DNA from 4 places in the Bradyrhizobium sp. 17 genome. Region 4 is predicted to be linked to each of the others. Evidence: predicted binding sites of a transcription regulator. Region 4 holds the regulator's gene; each other region holds the start of a gene.

Region 1 (4,924 bases), on a different contig from region 4:
TTCTCCCCGAGGCGTCTAACTCTTTGAAGTCCCCAAGCTTCACCCCCCATCAGAGAGCCCCGCTTCCCCCAGGCGGGGCTTTCGTCTTTGCCTGGACCCGGCCCCGCACTGCCGATCAGGCTGGCCCCCGAGGTCTGCGCCCGGCCACCCCGGTGACCGTCACAAGGCAGGTTCTCTTTTTCGGCCATCTCCTGCATAATGCGGCATGGCAAAAACAAAAGTGACCTTCAAAACCGTCCGCATTGCAGACAACGACTGGAAAATCCTGGCGGATTACCCGGACAGCGAACAGCGCGAAATCAAGGGCTTCACCAGCAAGGCAGACGCCGACGACTGGATCAATGGCGACCGCAAGATCGCGTGGCTCCGCTCCCAGGGATACGCCAAGTAAACCGCACATGAGTCACGCGCGTATCGCGTGACGCCCGTATGGGTATGAGGCGCGCTCCGTCCCTCCCGCTCCATAGGTTCTTTCCGTGCCGGCGCCTTGCCGAGCAAGCGGCAACGCCCGCGCGTCCTATCGGCTGGACGGGAGCGCCTGGTCGATAAACCTTTGGCTGGGCATGCGCCGTTGAGACTTCGGTAACCTAACGCCTCCAAGCTCCTCTTAGTATCGTTGCGTTGGAGTACCCCACAGTGCTGGATTTTAACGAGCTGCGTGAACTCGCGGCCGATGTTCGCGTGTTCGTCGACATTGCCGAAGACAAGGCCGAAGCGCTTCGCGCCGTCATCACAGCCTATGACGTGGTGCTCGCGATCTTCCCGTCGGGAGAGGGCATGGGTCTCCACGTCATCAAGGGCGGCGAGATCCTGGACAGGATTGCAAACTCACGAACCAATACGAGCTACAGCCACACAGCCATTGCGGTTCCCGACCTGGAGCACGCGGAAGTGCTCAAGCACCTGACGGGCCCGGCCGATCAGCGGCTTGCGGCTTAGAGCGTTTTCAAATTCGCGGGACGAAAACGCGTCACAACAATCTGGAGCAGTTCTGATTCAAGCAGAACCGACAACGCCTCGTTGCAGACGAGAATTTTTGCACTCCAGAACGCCTTGTTTTTAGGAACACGGTTTCTGCGCTCCCGTTGGCCCACACAACCAACCAGGAGTTTGAGATGAAGAAGCTCGTCATTGCGACCGCCGCCCTCGGCCTCATGTGCGGCTCTGCCTTGGCCCAGACCCAGACCGGCCCCGCCGCGCAGTCCGACAACATGCAGAAGCCCGGCATGACCAACACGGACAAGGGCACGATGAGCAGCGGCACGACCGGCGTGAGCCATGACGGCATGAGCAAGGGCGAAATGGTGAGGCCCGACGCCTCCGGCCAGGGCGGCTCCGGCCCGGGCAGCGACCAGGGCGGTACCAAGACCCGCAGCAACAAGAAGTAAGCCGGTTTCCTGTACGGCTCGCTTCCCGGCCGCGTCGCTTCCACAAGCGGCGCGGCCATTTCATGAGAAGGGTCTTTGGAACCTGTCGAATGCACTCCTCACAATCGTGCGCGCACCGGAACGGTCAGGTCTTGCCGCGAGTTGCCCCATCTCCAGCAAGGAGATCGTCATGAGCGTTGAAGGTAAAGTGAAGGAAGGCGCCGGATTCATCAAAGAAGAGATGAACGAACACGGCAAGTCCCCCGAGAGCCAGAAGAAGGCCCAGGAAGGTCGCGACTTGCGCAACGAAGGCCGGATCGAAGACGGCAAGCCGCCGAAGACGACGAAGCCGGGCACCGGTCACTAGATCGCGTTCGAAACCCCGTTTGGTGAAAGCCGCCCCTGGTCATGTCAGGGGCGGTTTTTCACGTTCATGACCAGCCGATACGTGCCCATGCGATCTTCCGAAGCTGTGATCCTCCGAAGGTGCAGTCCTACAAAAATAGCCGGAGGCTCGAAGCATGCAGGGCGATGGCTGGTAGAACGCTCCGGCTGTTGTATGGTCGAACGTTTCTTGTGAGGGGCTGATGAAGATTGCCATTGTTGTCGCCGGCTTGATCGTTGTTGTTGCCGCCGTTCTCGTGGCGGTACAGCCCGGCTTTCTAAAGCCTGCGTCTATGGCACTCGTGAAGAAGTCCGACATCCTCGGCTTTTCGCCAGGGATGACATTCGACGAAACCAACAAGCTCGTCACGCAACGTCGCTACCGCTGCCGTCAGATTCGCGATTCCTACGTCCTGGAGTGCGCAGTCGACGGCGCCAAGGTCACGATCTTTGCCGACGACGTTGACCCTGGGAATCCTGATCCCAAACATCGCATCTGGCGCGTCATTGCGGAGTTGAACAATCCGGGTCCCCAAGACGCTGCCGTCAAATCGATCTCCGACCAGTTCAACGCCCAGCCAACCAGGGACTCCCGGGACGGATGGATATGGACTGTCGGCCGTGGGCTCAAGCTGAGCTACGACGGCGCCGCCTTGAAGCTGGTGGACGAGGCTGAGGAAATCAGGCGTGGCAAGCAGGAAGCAAAGCGCTAGGGAGCGCGACGCCGGGTGCCCTTCAGTGACGAAACCGGTTGACGGCCAACAGCGGCAGCCATGATCCCAGCACCATGCAGATCGCAATGGCTGCGACTAGGACGTATTTCAGGGGATGTTGCGAGGACGCGAGCGAACCTTCGAGGTGAAGGTATGGCAGCATCGCCTCCACGGCCATCCCGATCAGGGCAACCGCAACCAGCCCGCCAACCGCCGAAGCGAACAGGTTGACGATCCATCCGATCGCGCCGCGCTCGTTCGACCAAGCCTCGTAGATCGCGACAGCCAGCATCACGAGCACAAAGACCAGCATGAAGCTCATCGAGCCGCCGACGCTCGCCTTCGACCCGAAGATTTCCACCAGCAGCATGGCCGCCACCGCGAGCAGTGTGATCGCCTTCACGACTTTCCTCTTTGGTGTCTCAGCACATAGGCCGCGAAGCCAATTCCGATGCCGAGCAGGCTTTGCAGCATGGCGGTTGGTCGCGCCGGGCTTCGCCGGGGTTCAACAAATTGCACTCGGAGAACTGCAGGACCGCCGCGCAGTGACGACCGAAGGCCGGGGACCGATCTATGCAGCTTGCCTATTGGAAAGCCGCTCGAACGCCGTGATGGCCCGGTTGGCCAGCATGAGGCGTCTGTGCTCGCCCTTGCGGACCATCTCTTCGACGGCGGCCGAGAGAAAGCGGCTGGTGAACGGCGCGTCGCTGACTTGTCCGGTGCGCTCCAGATAATCCCAGGCGATCTGCACGGAATGTTCGATGAGATGGGACAGGTTCTCGCTCATGCAGAACCTACGCTTGGCGGGAGCGCTTGTTCCGCGCTGGCCAGTAGGTCGGTTCTTCATGGCAGATCTCGAGACGTTCAATTTCCGCACGTTTTCGACTGACGAACAAATGAGGAACGACAAGCGCGCGCCGACGTTAGGTGGAAAAGGAGAGATCGCGATGGCTGACAAGACAGCTGACAACACCGGGGACAACACACAAAAGGATCCGAAGGATTGGGTTTCCGGCGACGACCCGATGACCGGCGCCCAGGAATCCTACCTCAAGACCCTCGCCGAGCAGGCGCACAAGCCCCTCCCCAAGAAGGATCTGACCAAGGCAGAGGCGTCAGAGCTGATCGACACGATGCGGCAAAAGGCCGGGCTCGAGAAGTAGACAGCGGGCATGTACGCCCCGCCCCTGCGAGACGGAAGAACATGACTCACCGATGATCAGAAGTGTCGCGGGAAGGTTGCAGGCGTTCGGCCAACGCTGCATTCACAAACGTTGAGCGCGCTGCATTTCGTCGGGCACAGACAGCGTCGATTGAGCGCACGATCCCGCAATGTCGATTCCACAACTTCAATGCCGGGATCGCGGCCTGTCGCTTTGCGAGCCGGGCACTCATCCTGCTTTGCCTTGCTTCACGTCATGTACGATGTCACCGATGGTGCTTCCCACGACAATCGCGGCAACAACAGGCCAACCGGCGGCTACCATAAGGATGGCCCCGTAGCGCATGTCTTCGCCGGGCCGTTTGTAACTGTCTCGGCCCGAGAACAGGAGCACCGCGATCAGGCAGCCAACTGCGTATCGTCTAAACCATTTCACGACGAGAGACCTTCGTTTACGGGCATTCGTCGCCTCGAACTCCGTCGTGGTTCATGATGTCGGCCGTCCGGCCGCTCGCCGGCAGGCGAAATTTCAGACGATCATGCAAGGCGCGTCAGGCGCCTTGCATGACCTGCTGCCGCTCATTTTCTTGAGCGCGCTGAGCATCGGCTCCGCGCCGAGCTCAGTTCTGTCACTTCGGCAGATCGCGGATTGCCAGCTTGATGACTGTAAGGACAACGAAAGCGGGCGCCCCGTAAACGATGGCGTTCACGGCCCAAGTGATGGCGACGCCCAAGAAAACGGAACTGCCGACAGCTCCCCAGAAAAGGTAAGCTGCGGATATACCCGGCATCTCCCATGCCATCACAGGGGTGGAGTAGTCGGTTAGCTGCTCCATGACGAGCAGCACCGTCGAGACGAGGGCCCCGATTGCCAGTGCGACGGTGAGAACGGATTTCATTGTCTTCAAAGGCCCAACAGCGCCATCACGATCGGAATCATAAAAAAGGCTGCCAGGCCGAGGAGGCCTCCTACGGCAATCTTCACCCAACGCCGTTGAATTTTCGGCTCGAGCCATGTCGCCAGTTTGACCCAGAGCGCATACGCCCATCCGGCAACAATCGAGCGGATAAGTGCAAACAGAAGCTCGCCTAGAATATTGGCCATAGCGGTTAGTCGCGTCAGTTCCGCGGGGAGTTCATCTGCCAACGGCTAAACAACCCCGTGTCCCCCGTGAGTGAGGTGGCCCAGTTCTGCGATTTGCGTCACGTTCTGAGGACCCGGTTAGCGCTGTGGGGCTTCGTGAAGGGCTCGTTTTCTAGCGCTTGAGCAATGCCATCGCCATTCACGGCGCGCTCGG
Region 2 (4,924 bases), on a different contig from region 4:
GGCGCTGTTCTGCCAGACCCATTCCTGGATTTCCGGCATGTCCTCGCCGTGTTCGCGCACATAGCGCGAATGCTCGATCAGCTTGTCGCGGAATTGCTGCTTCACCTGCGCCGCCCTGGTCGCGAGCCCCGGCACGCGCTCGATCGCCTCGATCGCGAGGTGATAGCGGTCGAGCTCGTTGAGCACGACCATGTCGAACGGCGTCGTCGTGGTGCCTTCCTCGGCAAAGCCGCGGACGTGCATGCCGGCGTGGTTGGTGCGGTTATAGGTCAACCGGTGGATCAGATAAGGATAGCCGTGATAGGCGAAGATCACCGGCTTGTCGCGCGTGAACAGGCCGTCGAAGTCGCGGTCGGACAAGCCGTGCGGGTGCTGCTCCCTGGGTTGCAGCGTCATGAGGTCGACGACGTTGACGACGCGGATCTTCAGCTCGGGCAGCGCCTTGCGCAGCAGGTCGACGGCAGCGAGCGTTTCCAGTGTCGGCACGTCGCCGGCGCAGGCCATCACGACACCGGGCTCGCCATTCGCATCTTCCGTGCCGGCCCAGCTCCAGATGCCGATGCCGGCGGCGCAATGCGTGGCTGCCTCCTGCATCGACAGCCATTGCGGCGCCGGCTGCTTGCCGGCGACGATGACGTTGATGCGGTCATAGGTGCGCAGGCAGTGATCGGCGATCCACAGCAGCGTGTTGGCATCCGGCGGGAAGTAGATGCGGACGATGTCGGCCTTCTTGTTGGCGACGAGATCGACGAAACCGGGATCCTGATGGCTGAAGCCGTTGTGGTCCTGACGCCAGACATGCGAGGTGAGCAGATAGTTGAGCGAGGCGATCGGTCGCCGCCACGGCAGATGCCGGGTCACCTTCAGCCATTTGGCGTGCTGGTTGAACATGGAATCCACGATGTGGATGAACGCCTCGTAGCAGGAGAAGAAGCCGTGCCGGCCCGTGAGCAGGTAACCCTCTAACCAGCCCTGGCAGAGATGCTCGCTCAGGACTTCCATCACGCGTCCGTCCTGGGCGAGATGCACGTCGTAAGGTTTTGTCGGCTCCATCCAGACGCGTTCGGTGGCCTCGAACACCGCATCGAGCCGGTTCGACGCAGTCTCGTCCGGGCCCATGATGCGGAAGTTGCGGGCCTCGGTGTTGAGGCGGATGACGTCGCGCAGGAATTTCCCGAGCTCGCGGGTTGCCTCCGCCACGACGCCGCCCGGCTGCGCTACTTCGACGGCGAAACTGCGGAAGTCCGGCAGCTTCAGCTCCTTCTTCAGAAGGCCGCCATTGGCGTGCGGATTGGCGCCCATGCGGCGATTGCCTTCGGGCGCGAGCGCCTGGAGCTCGGCAATGAGCGCGCCGTTCGCGTCGAACAGCTTTTCCGGCTCGTAGCTGCGCATCCAGTCTTCGAGAATCTTCAGATGCGCCGGGTTCTCGCGACAGTTCGCGACGGGCACCTGATGCGCCCGCCAAAAGCCCTCCACCTTCTTGCCGTCGACTTCCTTGGGGCCGGTCCAGCCCTTCGGGCTGCGCAGCACGATCATCGGCCAGCGCGGACGTTCGACGCTCTTGCGGCCGTCGCGGGCGTGCTGCTGGATCGACCGGATGCTGACGAGCGCGACGTCGAGCGCGTCTGCCATGGCCCGGTGCATCAATTTGGGATCGTCGCCCTCGACGAACAGCGGCTCGTGGCCGAGCCCGCGGAAGAGATCGCGGATCTCGTCGTCGCGCATCCGGCCGAGCACGGTCGGATTGGCAATCTTGTAACCGTTGAGATGCAGGATCGGCAGCACCGCGCCGTCATGCGCAGGATTGAGGAATTTGTTGGAGTGCCAGGACGCGGCGAGCGGGCCGGTCTCGGCCTCGCCGTCACCGACGACACAGGCGACGATCAGGTCGGGATTGTCGAAGGCCGCGCCATAGGCATGCACCAGCGCGTAACCGAGCTCACCGCCTTCGTGGATCGAGCCCGGCGTTTCCGGCGCCGCGTGACTCGGGATGCCGCCGGGGAAGGAGAATTGCCTGAACAGCTTGCGCAACCCCTCGGTATCGCGCGCGATATCGGGATAGAGCTCGCTGTAGCTGCCTTCGAGATAGGTGTTGGCGACCATGCCGGGGCCGCCGTGCCCGGGACCGCAGACATAGATCACGTTCAGGTCCAGCGCGCGGATGACGCGGTTGAGATGGGCATAAATGAAGTTCAAACCGGGCGTCGTGCCCCAATGGCCGAGCAAACGCGGCTTGATGTGCTCGGGCCGTAAGGGCTCGCGCAGCAGCGGATTGTCGAGGAGATAGATTTGCCCAACGGAGAGATAGTTCGCGGCGCGCCAATAGCGGTCGAGCAGATCGAGGTTGCTGCTCGCTGCGGCCAATTGTTGTTGATTTGTCATGTTCTTGCCGACCTTCACCCAACGATCGTCATCAACCATGTTCCGCGACGATCGATCCCTCCCGTGATCAAACGGAATCGTGGTCACGCTGGTGTTGCGTGAAGTCAAAAACCCCCGCCCGAAATTTGGGCAGCTCGACTGTGCATGGGGTTGTTTTCACGTTTTTTGTTTGTGTTCTTGATTTGTTCCTTTGACATGCTATCTTGGCTTCATGAGTCCAGCATCCTCTCATGCTCTCAAGCACCCGCCGGTCACGGCGCCCTCCGAGCCGGCGGGTGCGCCTTCTGACTTCCCTGAGCTGGCGGTCGCCATCGACCGCCAGCGCAGGCGAGGCCGGGGCGCGCAGTCCAACGCCAGCGGCCGGTTTGAGGCCGAGGCGCGCGTCGCATTCGACGATGGCTGGCAGAGCCTTGAAGAACTGCCCCCGTTCAAGACCACGGTCGGGATCGACACCTCGCGCAAGGTGATCACCCGCAACGAATCTCCCGACATCGGCTTCGATCGTTCGATCAATCCCTACCGCGGTTGCGAGCACGGCTGCGTCTATTGCTTCGCGCGGCCGACGCATGCCTATCTTGGCCTGTCGCCGGGGCTCGACTTTGAGTCGAAGCTGTTCGTGAAGCCCGAGGCGCCGGCGTTGCTCGAGAAGGAGCTTGCGGCGCCGGGCTACGAGCCGCGGATGATCGCGATCGGCACCAACACCGATCCCTATCAGCCGATCGAGCGCGAGCGCAAAATCATGCGCGGCATTCTGGAGGTGCTGGAGCGCGCCGGCCATCCCGTCGGGATCGTCACCAAGTCGGCGCTGGTCGTGCGCGACATCGACATTCTCGCGCGAATGGCCAAACGCAACCTCGCCAAGGTCGGGATCTCCGTGACCTCGCTCGATCCGAAACTAGCGCGCACCATGGAGCCGCGGGCGTCCACGCCGCCGAAGCGGCTGGAGGCACTGAAGCAGCTTTCCGAGGCTGGCATTCCGACCACCGTCATGGTCGCGCCCGTGATCCCCGCGCTGAACGATTCCGAGATCGAGCGCATCCTGGATGCCGCCGCCCATGCCGGCGTCAAGGAGGCCTCCTACGTGTTGCTGCGGTTGCCGCTCGAGGTGCGCGATCTCTTTCGGGAATGGCTGATGGCGAACTATCCGGACCGGTATCGCCACGTCTTCACGCTGATCCGCGACATGCGCGGCGGCCGTGACTACGATGCGAAATGGGGCGAGCGCATGAAGGGCACCGGCCCGATGGCCTGGACCATCGGCCGCCGCTTCGAGATCGCTTGCGACAGGCTCGGGCTGAACAAACGGCGCGCCAAGCTGACGACGGATCATTTTGCCAAGCCGAAGCGGAACGGCGATCAGCTCAGCCTGTTCTGAGGGACGAAGTGAGAGAGGCGTCTATGAGTAAGGAACCGCCAGCTCCTATCCCGCGGCTGACCGTCATCACGCTGGGCGTGAACGACATCCGCGCCAGCATTGCCTTTTACGACGCGCTCGGTTTCTCGCGCCGGCTCAAGGTAACCGGCGAGACCGTTGCGTTCTATGACACCGGCGGTCCGGTGCTCGCGTTGTTTCCCTGGGATCAACTCGCGGTCGACGCCAAATTGCCTGATCATCCGAGGCCATCGACGTTCCGCGGCATGACGCTCGCCTGGAATTGCCGCGCGCGTGAGGAGGTGGATGCGGTGCTGGTCTTCGCCGTCAGCAAGGGAGCCGCGTTGCTGAAGGCAGCACATGAGACCGACTACGGCGGCTATTCCGGCTATTTCGCCGATCCTGACGGCCATCCCTGGGAGGTCGTGGTCGCGCCCGGCATCGACGTCGGCGAGGACCGGCGGGTGCATCTGGCGGAATAGGGCGGCTGGCTTGAATAACGGGAATTGTTCGAGGTTCCCGATTGCGCAGGCCATGCCGCTTGCGCACGATCCCGGCCATGATTCGGGATCAATCCGCAAAGAAGCCGGCCAAAGGCGCGCCCAAAAAGGCTGCGCCTAAGAGCGAGAAGGCTGCGCCTGAGAACAAGAAAGCTGCGCCCAAAAAAATCGCCAAGGCGCTGGCCGGCACAAAGAGCGCCATCATCGTTGCCCCAAGCTTCCGCCGTGAGCGCGCGCTGATCAAGCGCGGCGTTTGGCCGGTAGCGGGCTGCGATGAGGCGGGCCGCGGGCCACTGGCCGGTCCGGTGGTGGCGGCGGCGGTGATTCTCGATCCCGACCGCATCCCGCGCGGCATCGACGATTCCAAGCGCCTGACGGCCGAGGAGCGCGAAAGGCTGTTCGGCAAGATCTGCGCGACCGCCCAGGTCTCGGTGGCCGTCGCCTCGCGCTCCCGCATCGACCGCGACAACATCCTGCGCGCCTCGCTGTGGGCGCTGAAGCGCGCCGTGGTGGCGCTGCCCCAGCAGCCGCGGCACGTCTTCGTCGACGGCCGCGACCGGCTCGACACGGAATGCGATTGCGAGGCCGTGATCGGCGGCGACGGCATCGTCCTGTCGATCGCAGCGGCCTCGATCATCGCCAAGGTAACGCGGGACCGCCTGATGTGCGC
Region 3 (4,924 bases), on a different contig from region 4:
GCAACAAGACGAGGACGGCGTCGAGGCCACGGCGTGGGAGAGACCCGCCGCGGCGTGACGGTCCAACTTGTTCGAATATGACCTGAACTTGCCGACGCCGGCACCGCTCAAGACGCGGTTGTCAGCCCGAACGACAAGGCTTGTGACCGGCCCGACCTGGATAAGCCCTCGATTAATGCGACATCAGCGTCAGGACGGTCATGGCTTCCAGCATGGCGCGGGTGACGCCGCCGAGGAACCGTTCTTGCAAACGCGAATGGCCGTAGCCGCCCATGATCAGAAGATCCAGGTTCTCATCGGCTGCCAGCGACAGCATGGTCGGCTGAATGTCAGAGCGCGCCGCCGACAGGTTGACCGTGCGGGTCGACAGTCCGCGCCGGCCGAGATGCCTTGCCAGATTGCGCGTCGAGACTTCCTCGGGAACCATATCTGTTTCGTTGATCGCAATGATCACGATCTCCTCGGAATGGTGAGGCGTCGCGCATAGCGCGCGCGGCGAGGCGGCTGCCATCCCAGCAGATGCCGATCCGTTTCGCCTTGAACGCTCCATGGAAGGTGTAGGGCAGGAAAAGCACCGGGCCACCCGCCTGGAACAGGATCTCGCCGGGCACATCGTTGTCGAGTGAGCCTTGCGCCGGATCCGGCTGGAGCACGATGCTGAGATCGTGCAGCCGCGCCATCTCGCCGAGCAAGCCGACCGCATCCCCCGGCATCGCCCCGAGTGGGTGGCATGTGTAGGAAATGCCGGCGTTCATCGCTTTGCTCTTGAATACCGCGAGCGCCGCCTCGGCCCGCTCCACTGCACTCTCGCGCTCCATCTCGAACACCGCCGCCACCGCAGCGCCGCCCTCCATGATATAGGCCGCACTGGTTGCCACATAGCCAACCGCAACTGCATCGAGATGGGCGTTGAGGCCCGCTGCGAGCGAGATCGAGCCGTCGATCACCGGGCGGATCGGCCGCTCGGTGGGGATGTGGACGAGAATGTCTTTGTACATGACGTGCCTCCGATGGACATCATCCGGTGGCCGCAGTCTTCCACGGTGCGCATGGCCCGCGTTGAGCTGCATCAAACGTGCAGCCTTGACCTTTGGCCGTATCGCCGGCCCGGCTACTTTGCCAAGATTTAATCGCGTGGACGGGACGCTGTAAGGTGGCGACCACCATGTTGGGTGCAAGGCGACTTACCCAACATGGACATATCGACATGAGCGATCACGTCAATTCCGACACCACAACGTCCCGCAAGGTCCTGAGGCCGCGCCGGCTCGCGCTGCTCGGCACCGTGGCCGCGCTTGGCGTGGCCGTGCTGGCGACTGCTCCCGGCTCTTCGCCGTTCAGCGCGACCTCCTTCATTGCGCCCGCCCAGGCCGCGGAGACCGCCGCGACACCGCCGGGCTTCGGCGACCTCGTCAGCAAGGTCAAACCCGCCGTCATTTCGGTGCGGGTCAGGATCGACCAGGACAATGATAAGAGCGCGATGCTGCAACAGAACCGGATGGATTCGGACGAGGCGACGCCGTTCGACCAGTTCTCGCGGCAATTCGGCTTCCGCGGCCCGGGGGGCATGGAGGGCATGCCGCGCCAGCGCCGCCAGATGATCACGGGTGAGGGCTCCGGCTTCTTCATCTCCGCCGACGGCTATGCCGTGACCAACAACCACGTCGTCGATCACGCCGAATCGGTGCAAGTGACGATGGACGACGGCACCATCTACAGCGCGAAAGTGGTCGGCACCGATCCGAAGACGGATCTCGCGCTGATCAAGGTCGAGGGCAAGAAGGATTTTCCGTTCGTCAAATTCTCCGACCAGAAGCCGCGTATCGGCGACTGGGTGGTCGCGGTCGGCAATCCCTTCGGCCTCGGCGGCACCGTGACCGCCGGCATCGTCTCGGCCAGCGGCCGCGACATCGGCAATGGTCCCTATGACGACTTCATCCAGATCGACGCGCCGATCAACAAGGGCAATTCCGGCGGGCCGGCCTTCGACATGAACGGCAACGTGATCGGCGTGAACACCGCGATCTTCTCGCCCTCCGGCGGCTCGGTCGGCATCGGCTTCGACATTCCGGCTTCGACCGCAAAGCTCGTCGTCGCACAGTTGAAGGACAAGGGCGCGGTCACACGCGGCTGGCTCGGCGTGCAGGTGCAGCCGGTGACGTCGGATATCGCCGACAGTCTCGGCCTCAAGGAGGCGCGCGGTGCGATCGTCGACAATCCGCAGGACGGCAGCCCGGCGGCGAAGGCGGGCATCGAGGCGGGCGACGTCATCACCGCCGTCAATGGCACCGCGATCAAGGATTCCCGCGATCTCGCCCGCACCATCGCCACCCTGGCGCCGGGCACGTCCGTGAAGCTCAATGTCGTCCACAAAGGCGACAGCAAGACGGTGACACTGGCGCTTGGCGAGTTGCCGAACGAGCGGCAGGCTAGAGCCGACGAGGGCAAGTCGCAGCCAGATGCCGGCATGCCGCCGCGTCTGGGGCTCAGCCTGGCTCCGGCCGGCGACGTGCAGGGCGCCGGCCAGAAGGGCGTCGTCGTCACTGAAGTCGATCCGCAAGGCCCGGCCGCGCAACGCGGCATCCAGACCGGCGACGTCATCCTCAACGTGGGCGGCAAGGCCGTCGCCAATATCGGCGATGTCCGTTCGGAGCTGGCGCAAGCGAAATCGTCCGGCAAGCGCAGCGTGCTGCTGCAGGTCAGAAGCGCGCAGACGACCCGGTTCGTGGCGGTGCCGCTCGCATAAGGCGAACGTCGATCGGCGCAACTCCAAAAAGGCGGCCTTCGGGCCGCCTTTCCTGTTCGCCTTCAGGATTTCCGCACATCGCCGATAACATTCTCGTTAACGGCAGGGAGGATGACCCGGTTTCGTCCGAAAAAGCCGTGTTCGCTCATCACAATTGCGGATCTCGTACAGACTCGGCGGCAATGAAGCCACCGACGATTGCAAGCGTGGAACTTCGAACTTGCCGCCGCTGAGCCGGCCGGCAATTCGTATTTGATCGGTGCCGACATGGATCGATTGAAGCTCTCGCTGAGAAGTGCGCTGCTTGTGGCGCCGTTGGTAGCGCCACTCGTGCTATGGGGTGGAAACGCTCTCGGGCGCGACGACGGCCGCTACGCGGACTCACCTCTCAAGCCGTGGTTCGACGGCCTGCGCAGCCATCTCGGTCCGTGCTGCTCGGATGCGGATGGGTTTGCGGTCGCCGATCCCGATTGGGACTCGCACAATGGACATTACCGCGTGCGGCTCGACGGCGAGTGGGTCGAGGTACCGGACGAAGCCGTGATCACCGAGCCGAACCGGGCCGGCCGCACCATGGTGTGGCCGGTGAAGACCGCGTTCGGCGTTTCGATCCGCTGCTTCATGCCGGGCAGCATGATCTGACTGAGGTCAGCGCGACCGTTTGGAGGATTTGCGCTTCGACGTCTTCTTCGAACTCTTTCTCGAAGTCTTCTTGGATGTTTTCCGAGATGTCTTCTTTGACGTCTTCTTGGACGTCTTTCGTTTCGCGGCCTTCTTCGGGACCTTCTTGCCCTTCTTGCGCGCTTTCGACAGGCCGATCGCGATTGCCTGCTTGCGGCTCTTCACGCGTCCGCCTCGACCGCCCGGTCCGCTTTTCGCGGTCCCCTTCTTGTAGCGCTTCATCTCGCCTTCGACATCGCTGCCGGAGCTGCGCGAGTAGCGGCGCTTCTTTGCCTTGCGTGCCATGCATGTTCTCCCTTGGCCCGGGAAAACAATCCGGGACAGGCATGGTTCCGAAAGCGCAAGCAACGTTCCGGATGGGCGACCTAGCCTAGAACGAATCCGCCAGCTCGATCTCCGCTTCCAGCACCTGAATGCGCCGTGCTGCCTCGCTGGAGGACAGATCCCGCGCGTATTGCGCGGGCTGATACGCCTCTTCGCTCAGCCGTTTCAGCCGGAGGCCCTGCGCCCGCGTCATCTGCTCGGTGAGGAAAGACTTGGCATCGTATTTACCTTGAACCTGCATGTCGCTTCTCCCTTCTGAAATCGTGACTTGACTATATGTTCTTATTTTGTTCTAACAAGTCATGGACAACAAAATTAATGAAATTCGACGTAAAATCAGCGCCTTGAGGCTGGAAATGGCCGATGTCGAGGCGGCCGTACGCGAGCTTGTCGAGCGCGATCGGGACTGCACGGAGAAGGCCCTGGCGCAGATGGATCTGCGCCGGAAAATCAATCTGCTGATCGGCGAATGGAAGGCTGCAGGTGGCGGCGATGTCCTGCCGAATGTCCGGGATGCGCCTTCGTTCCGCGAAGACATCAGGTAGTCCTCTGCGCGTGATCGCGCGCCGCTGAGAGCCTTGGGAGCGCACGGTGGAGGAAGACCCGGATGCATACCGGATTCTAAAGCTGCGCGCCGAGATTCTCGAACTGGGCTCTGCCATCCGGCAGCTGCAACGCGAGGGGCTCGACGACGCCGCGGCCCAGCTCTTGATCGCGCGCAAGCGCGCACGACTCGACCATCTGGTGAAGTCAGATCCTGCAGGCGTTCATCCTGACATCCTGGGCAGCCATCGTAGCTGAAGCCTACGCGCAACGCGAGGTGCGGGGCTCGTCGATACCGCATGTTGACGAAGCGGCCCGAGAGAAGTCTGTTCGAATACCAAAGCAAGAGGCCCCGCGATCGCGGGGCCTTCGTGTTTTCGACGAACGCCTACTTGGTGTTGCTCATGCCGGCTTTGTTGTTCGTCATGGTGCCGCCCTGGTCGGAGCCGGGGCCGGAGCCGCCCTGACCGGAGGGATCAGCACCCTTGGAGGACTTGGTGTTGGCGCCCGTGGTGGTCTGCGACGATGACATCGATGATCCGTGTTTTGCCTTGTGCGACTTGGCCTGCACGGCGAACGGTGCAGCGGCGAGGCCGGTTGCCAACATCACGGCAAGAGCGAGCTTGGTGG
Region 4 (4,924 bases):
CTCGATCACGGTCGCGGCGCCATGCACGTGCTGCCCGAGATCGTCGACGCCGTGAACGGCCGCGCCAAGATCATGGTCGATGGCGGTGTCTGTCGCGGCACCGACATCGTCAAGGCGATCGCGGCGGGCGCCGACCTCGTCGGCATCGGCCGGCTGCAATGCTGGGCGCTGGCGGCGGCCGGCGAAGCCGGCGTGGCGCGCATGCTGGAACTGCTCGAGGACGAAGTGCTGCGCTGCCTCGGCCTCTTGGGTGCGACCTCGTTCGCCGAGGTCAACAAATCCTGCCTGCACCAGGCGACCGCAACCAACGCGCCGAGTGTGTTCAGCGCGTTTCCGCTGTTCGACCACGAGCCGTATCGATACTGAGTGAAAGGACGCAGGTGACATCGCTCTCTCCCGGCAGCGCGGATGCGCTCCTGTTCGATCTCGGCCGCGTCGTGCTCGATATCGATTTCTCCAAGGCGATCGCCTGCTGGGCGGGACATGCCGGCTGCAAGCCCGAAGCCATCGTCGCGCGCTATGTGCGGGACAGCGAAGCCTATCGGTTGCACGAGATGGGGAAGATCAGCGATGAGGACTATTTCGCCTCATTGCGAGCCTCGCTCGGAATCGGCATTTCGGATGCGCAGTTCCTGGAAGGCTGGAACGCGATTTTCGCCGGCGAAATGCCTGACATCGCCGAGCTGCTGCCGCGCGCAGCGAAACAGATGCCGCTCTATGCTTTCTCCAACACCAACCGGCCGCACGTGGACCATTTCTCGAGGGAATATGCCGACCTCCTCGGCCATTTCCGCGAGCTGTATTTGTCGTCCAGCATCGGCCTGCGCAAACCGGATGCGGAGGCCTTCGACCACGTCGTTGCGGCGATCGGCGTGCCCGCCGGGCGCATCGTGTTCTTCGACGATCTTGCCGAAAACATCGAGGGAGCGCGCGCGCGCGGCTTGACGGCGGTGCATGTGACCTCGCCGCGTGACGTCGGGAACGCATTGACGGCATTAGGCATTTGACGACGGTCCGTTGTCGCGAAACCCACGACGGCACGGCCCGACGGACCAATTTTGAAAAATTGAGGAACCGGATCACTTTGTACATTTTTATACAGAGTTCCGGGAACGGAATACCGCCTTCCGGACTCTTAGAGTCCGTTGGGACTTCTACGGACGGATGCATCATCGTGCTGGGCAAAACCTACCTCACCAAGCAGGCCTCTCTTCTTCTTGAATTCGCGAGGACAACTTCAGATTCGGACCTTTCCGCCAAGCTTGTGAGCAAGGCCGCCGACCTGAAATCCCAAGCCGACCCGCTGCCCGACAAGGATCAGGGATCCAAGGCGCCCGACGTAACTCCCGGGCAGGCAGGGAGCTGATCGATTCAGGCCATGGCGCGTTCTCGCCTTGCCATGATTTTCGTCGCTTCCATGACCACTCTCCTGCCGATCTGTGACCTCCTTCGGATCATGCCGCGACGCGCTTGATCCTGCCTTCCGGAACAATGTGAAGGGGCGGGATGACTGTGCCTGCTCAGCCGCTTTTGCCTCTGCGCCTGCGCTCGGCTAGAAGACGTGCGGAACATTCGCCCGAACGTGCCGAGCAGGAGTTTTCGCCGTGGCCTTGATGCCGGTTTCTGACGCGCTTGCCGCGGTGCTGGCGGGTGCAGAGCCGCTGCCGGAAGAAATGATTTCCCTCGACGAGGCCTACCATCGCGTGCTCGCGCGTGACGTCGTGGCGCGGCGCACGCAGCCGCCGCAAGCGATGTCGGCGATGGACGGCTACGCGGTGCGCGCGGCCGATGCCGCGACGATCGATTCGGAGCTCACCGTCATCGGCGAAGTCGCAGCGGGCCGACCGTTCGAGGGGACGGTCGGAGCCGGCGAGGCCGTGCGGATCTTCACCGGCGGCGTCGTTCCCTTTGGCGCGGACGCCGTCGTGATCCAGGAGGACACGGTCGCCGCCGGCAAGCGCATCACGATCAAGGAAGCCGCGATCGCCGGCCGGCACATCCGCCCCGCCGGCGTCGATTTCCGCGAGGGCGACGTGCTCCTGCGCAAGGGAAGCCGTCTGACCGAGCGAGACCTCGCGCTCGCCGCCGGGATGAATCATCCGCACCTTGCCGTTGTCAGGCGTCCGAAGGTCGCGATTCTCGCCACCGGCGACGAGCTGGTGATGCCGGGCACCACGCCCGGCCACGGCCAGATCGTCTATTCCAACGGCTACGCCCTGCACGCGCTCGCCCGCAGCGAGGGCGCCGAGACCATCGACCTCGGTATTGCCGCCGACACGCTCGAGGCCACCACCGCCGGCATCCGCCGCGCCCGCGAGAGCGGCGCCGACGTCCTGATCACGACCGGCGGCGCATCGGTCGGCGACCACGATCTGGTCCAGCAGGCACTGCGGGACGAAGGCATCGCGATGGCGTTCTGGAAGATCGCGATGCGGCCAGGCAAGCCGATGATGCACGGGCGACTCGGCGCAATGGGTGTGATCGGCCTGCCGGGCAATCCCGTATCGTCCTACGTGTGCGCTTTCCTGTTCATGGTGCCGCTGATTCGCGCCCTGTCGGGCCGTTCAGTGATTCACCATCGCCGTGAACGCGCCGTGCTCGGCCGCGACGTCGGCGCCAACGACCAGCGCGAGGACTATCTGCGCGCGCATCTTGAGGAGCGTGACGATGGCACACGCGTCGTTGTTCCCGTCAATCATCAGGACTCTTCGCTGCTTGCGAATCTCGCTGCAGCACAGGTACTTCTCGTCCGCGCACCATTCGCGCCGAAGGCCGAAGCCGGCACGGCTTGCGAAGTGTTGCGGCTCCCCGTCTGAGCGCCCCCGCAACGCGCGTTCCGCGCACTTTGCTCTGTTCACGGTAAATTAAGCAGTTGCGGAACATGTATCGAACATATAGTGTCTGTTCATGATTTGTTTCGAGCATGCAGCGGCTTATGGCCGAATTCAGCGTCTCGGAATCGGACGACATCAACCGGGGGACTTTGGTCGAGATGTTAACGCGCAAACAATACGAGCTTCTGCGGTTCATCAGTGAACGTCTGAAGGAAAGCGGCGTGCCGCCCTCCTTCGACGAGATGAAGGATGCGCTCGATCTGCGCTCGAAGTCGGGCATCCATCGCCTGATCACGGCGCTCGAGGAGCGTGGCTTCATCCGACGCCTGCCCAACCGCGCCCGTGCGATTGAAGTCATCAAGCTGCCGGAGCTCCAGGCAGCCGCTGGCAGCCGCCGCGGCTTCACGCCGAGCGTCATCGAGGGCAATCTCGGCAAGGTGCGTGCGAGCGCGAGCCTGCCCGCTGACGAGGGCGAACGTCTCGTCGCGGTGCCGGTGATGGGCCGCATCGCGGCCGGCACGCCGATCGAGGCGTTGCAGACCCGCAGCCATACTATCAGCGTACCGCCTGACATGCTCGGCTCGGGCGAGCATTACGCGCTGGAAGTGCGCGGCGACTCGATGGTCGAAGCCGGCATTCTCGACGGCGACATGGCCCTGATCCAGCGCAACGAGAGCGCCGATACCGGCGACATCGTGGTGGCGCTGATCGACGACGAGGAAGCGACGCTGAAGCGCTTCCGCCGTCGCGGCGCCTCGATCGCGCTCGAGCCCGCCAACGCGGCCTATGAGGTCCGCATCCTGCCGCCCAACCGGGTGAAGATTCAGGGCAAGCTGATCGGGCTTTACCGGAAGTACTGATACCGGGAGTCTTTCTATCGGCAGTACTTCATATCGGAAGCACTTCATGCCGGAGGTGCTTGGCGCCTCGCGCGCTTCCGATCGGCATCGCCGGTCAGAGATTGGAGCGGATCATCGTCCGCTCCGGCTGGATAGCCTTTCTGGTTCTGCACAGACTATCCGGCCCCTCCTCCAACGCTGGCTCCTCGCCACGCCGACGAAGCAGCACCGCTTCAAGCAGCACCGCTTCGCGGCTCGGTTGTTCGAGGAAACAGCGACCAGCGGTCAAGTTCGGCCGTTGCAGCCAAGTTGGCAATGTTCGCGTACGCGCCTCCCGAATGCATCGCGGCGAGCTTTGTTCCTATTGAATTCGGGAAAGATAATGTGATCGCGGCTTGCGGAAGCCAGCCGCAGATTTGCCCACAACCAAGCAGAGCGTTCGTGCTTCCACTCTGATAGAGGCCTGCGCCTCGATAAGAGACGCGGGTTGCTATCCCAGCATGAGGAGCACCCGATGTGTGACTACAGCCTACATGCCGTCGCGTCGCGCCCCGCCGAAGTCGGCGAGACGATCGTCACGACAAGCTTCCGCGGCACCTCGACGCGCGGCTTCGCCTCTGCAGCCGATCCGTCTGTTGCCGTCTGCCTGCTGCCGGGGACGGAGCTCGCCTTCGCCGACGACGTCCGCTACGACAATCGCTGGATCTGGACGCGCACCATCAATTCCCGCGTGGGCAAGTTCGGCAAGATCGATCCGCACGTTCCCGACCGCCATCATGATGCGATCGAATTCCCCGACGGCAAATACGTGCTGGTGACGCAGCTCGTCGAAGGCCAGCGCGCGACGGTGCTGCAACTGCCGGTGACTCAGTCGGTCACCGAGCGCGAGCACAAGGCGCAGATCACCGCCGACAGGCAGCCGACCGTCACGCACCTGCCGATCGGCTGACAGAGCCGCCCTCCGGCTACGAAGTCGGAGGTCAGGATTGAATCGCCATCGCCGGCCGTGGCCGGCGAGATGGTGTGGTTTGCACCCCGCGAATCCGAACGGACGCACCGAACCACTGCGTTGCTCCGCACCATCAGATCAATCGTCGGCTTGCAGGTCGGTGTCCGCCGGCGTTGCGTCCTTGATGCGAGGCGCGGTCGACTTTGCCGTCGAAATCACCCTCGCCGGCGCCGGCCGGCAACCAGGGGCGGCTCGTGCCTCTCGCCCTCACTGCCTGAACCACAAAACCGTCACCACGCTGC

What was found. Region 4 encodes LexA, which represses DNA repair genes until DNA is damaged. Its sites were predicted from a motif close to TGTTCNNNNTGTGTTCNG; they were not measured.
Region 1: a site for LexA is predicted at 3,353-3,370, ahead of IVB13_RS39505 (DUF3072 domain-containing protein). Genes of this name have one in related genera too.
Region 2: a site for LexA is predicted at 2,555-2,572, ahead of IVB13_RS21620 (PA0069 family radical SAM protein). Genes of this name have one in related genera too.
Region 3: a site for LexA is predicted at 4,029-4,046, ahead of IVB13_RS33925 (DUF3072 domain-containing protein). Genes of this name have one in related genera too.

Annotation. Positions count from the first base shown of each region.
Region 1 covers NZ_JADPJQ010000130.1:663,891-668,814, reverse strand. Annotated here, with positions in the region: gene IVB13_RS39540 (hypothetical protein) at 206-391, shown strand; gene IVB13_RS39535 (hypothetical protein) at 637-939, shown strand; gene IVB13_RS39530 (hypothetical protein) at 1,116-1,388, shown strand; gene IVB13_RS39525 (hypothetical protein) at 1,558-1,734, shown strand; gene IVB13_RS39520 (hypothetical protein) at 1,955-2,464, shown strand; gene IVB13_RS39515 (hypothetical protein) at 2,487-2,867, opposite strand; gene IVB13_RS39510 (hypothetical protein) at 3,036-3,251, opposite strand; gene IVB13_RS39505 (DUF3072 domain-containing protein) at 3,412-3,627, shown strand; gene IVB13_RS39500 (hypothetical protein) at 4,256-4,525, opposite strand; gene IVB13_RS39495 (hypothetical protein) at 4,531-4,731, opposite strand.
Region 2 covers NZ_JADPJQ010000106.1:158,425-163,348, forward strand. Annotated here, with positions in the region: gene IVB13_RS21615 (phosphoketolase family protein) at 1-2,382, opposite strand, end outside; gene IVB13_RS21620 (PA0069 family radical SAM protein) at 2,594-3,757, shown strand; gene IVB13_RS21625 (VOC family protein) at 3,781-4,236, shown strand; gene IVB13_RS21630 (ribonuclease HII) at 4,314-4,924, shown strand, end outside.
Region 3 covers NZ_JADPJQ010000125.1:77,609-82,532, forward strand. Annotated here, with positions in the region: gene IVB13_RS33900 (hypothetical protein) at 1-58, shown strand, start outside; partial or broken gene IVB13_RS33905 (universal stress protein) at 173-998, opposite strand; gene IVB13_RS33910 (Do family serine endopeptidase) at 1,208-2,746, shown strand; gene IVB13_RS33915 (hypothetical protein) at 3,014-3,388, shown strand; gene IVB13_RS33920 (DUF6496 domain-containing protein) at 3,395-3,712, opposite strand; gene IVB13_RS33925 (DUF3072 domain-containing protein) at 3,798-3,992, opposite strand; partial or broken gene IVB13_RS33930 (hypothetical protein) at 4,108-4,324, shown strand; gene IVB13_RS33935 (hypothetical protein) at 4,343-4,552, shown strand; gene IVB13_RS33940 (hypothetical protein) at 4,683-4,924, opposite strand, start outside.
Region 4 covers NZ_JADPJQ010000012.1:215,168-220,091, forward strand. Annotated here, with positions in the region: gene IVB13_RS02260 (alpha-hydroxy acid oxidase) at 1-366, shown strand, start outside; gene IVB13_RS02265 (HAD family phosphatase) at 381-1,007, shown strand; gene IVB13_RS02270 (hypothetical protein) at 1,175-1,366, shown strand; gene glp (gephyrin-like molybdotransferase Glp) at 1,605-2,816, shown strand; gene lexA (transcriptional repressor LexA) at 2,993-3,694, shown strand; gene IVB13_RS02285 (hypothetical protein) at 4,188-4,622, shown strand; partial or broken gene IVB13_RS02290 (ComEC/Rec2 family competence protein) at 4,761-4,924, opposite strand, start outside.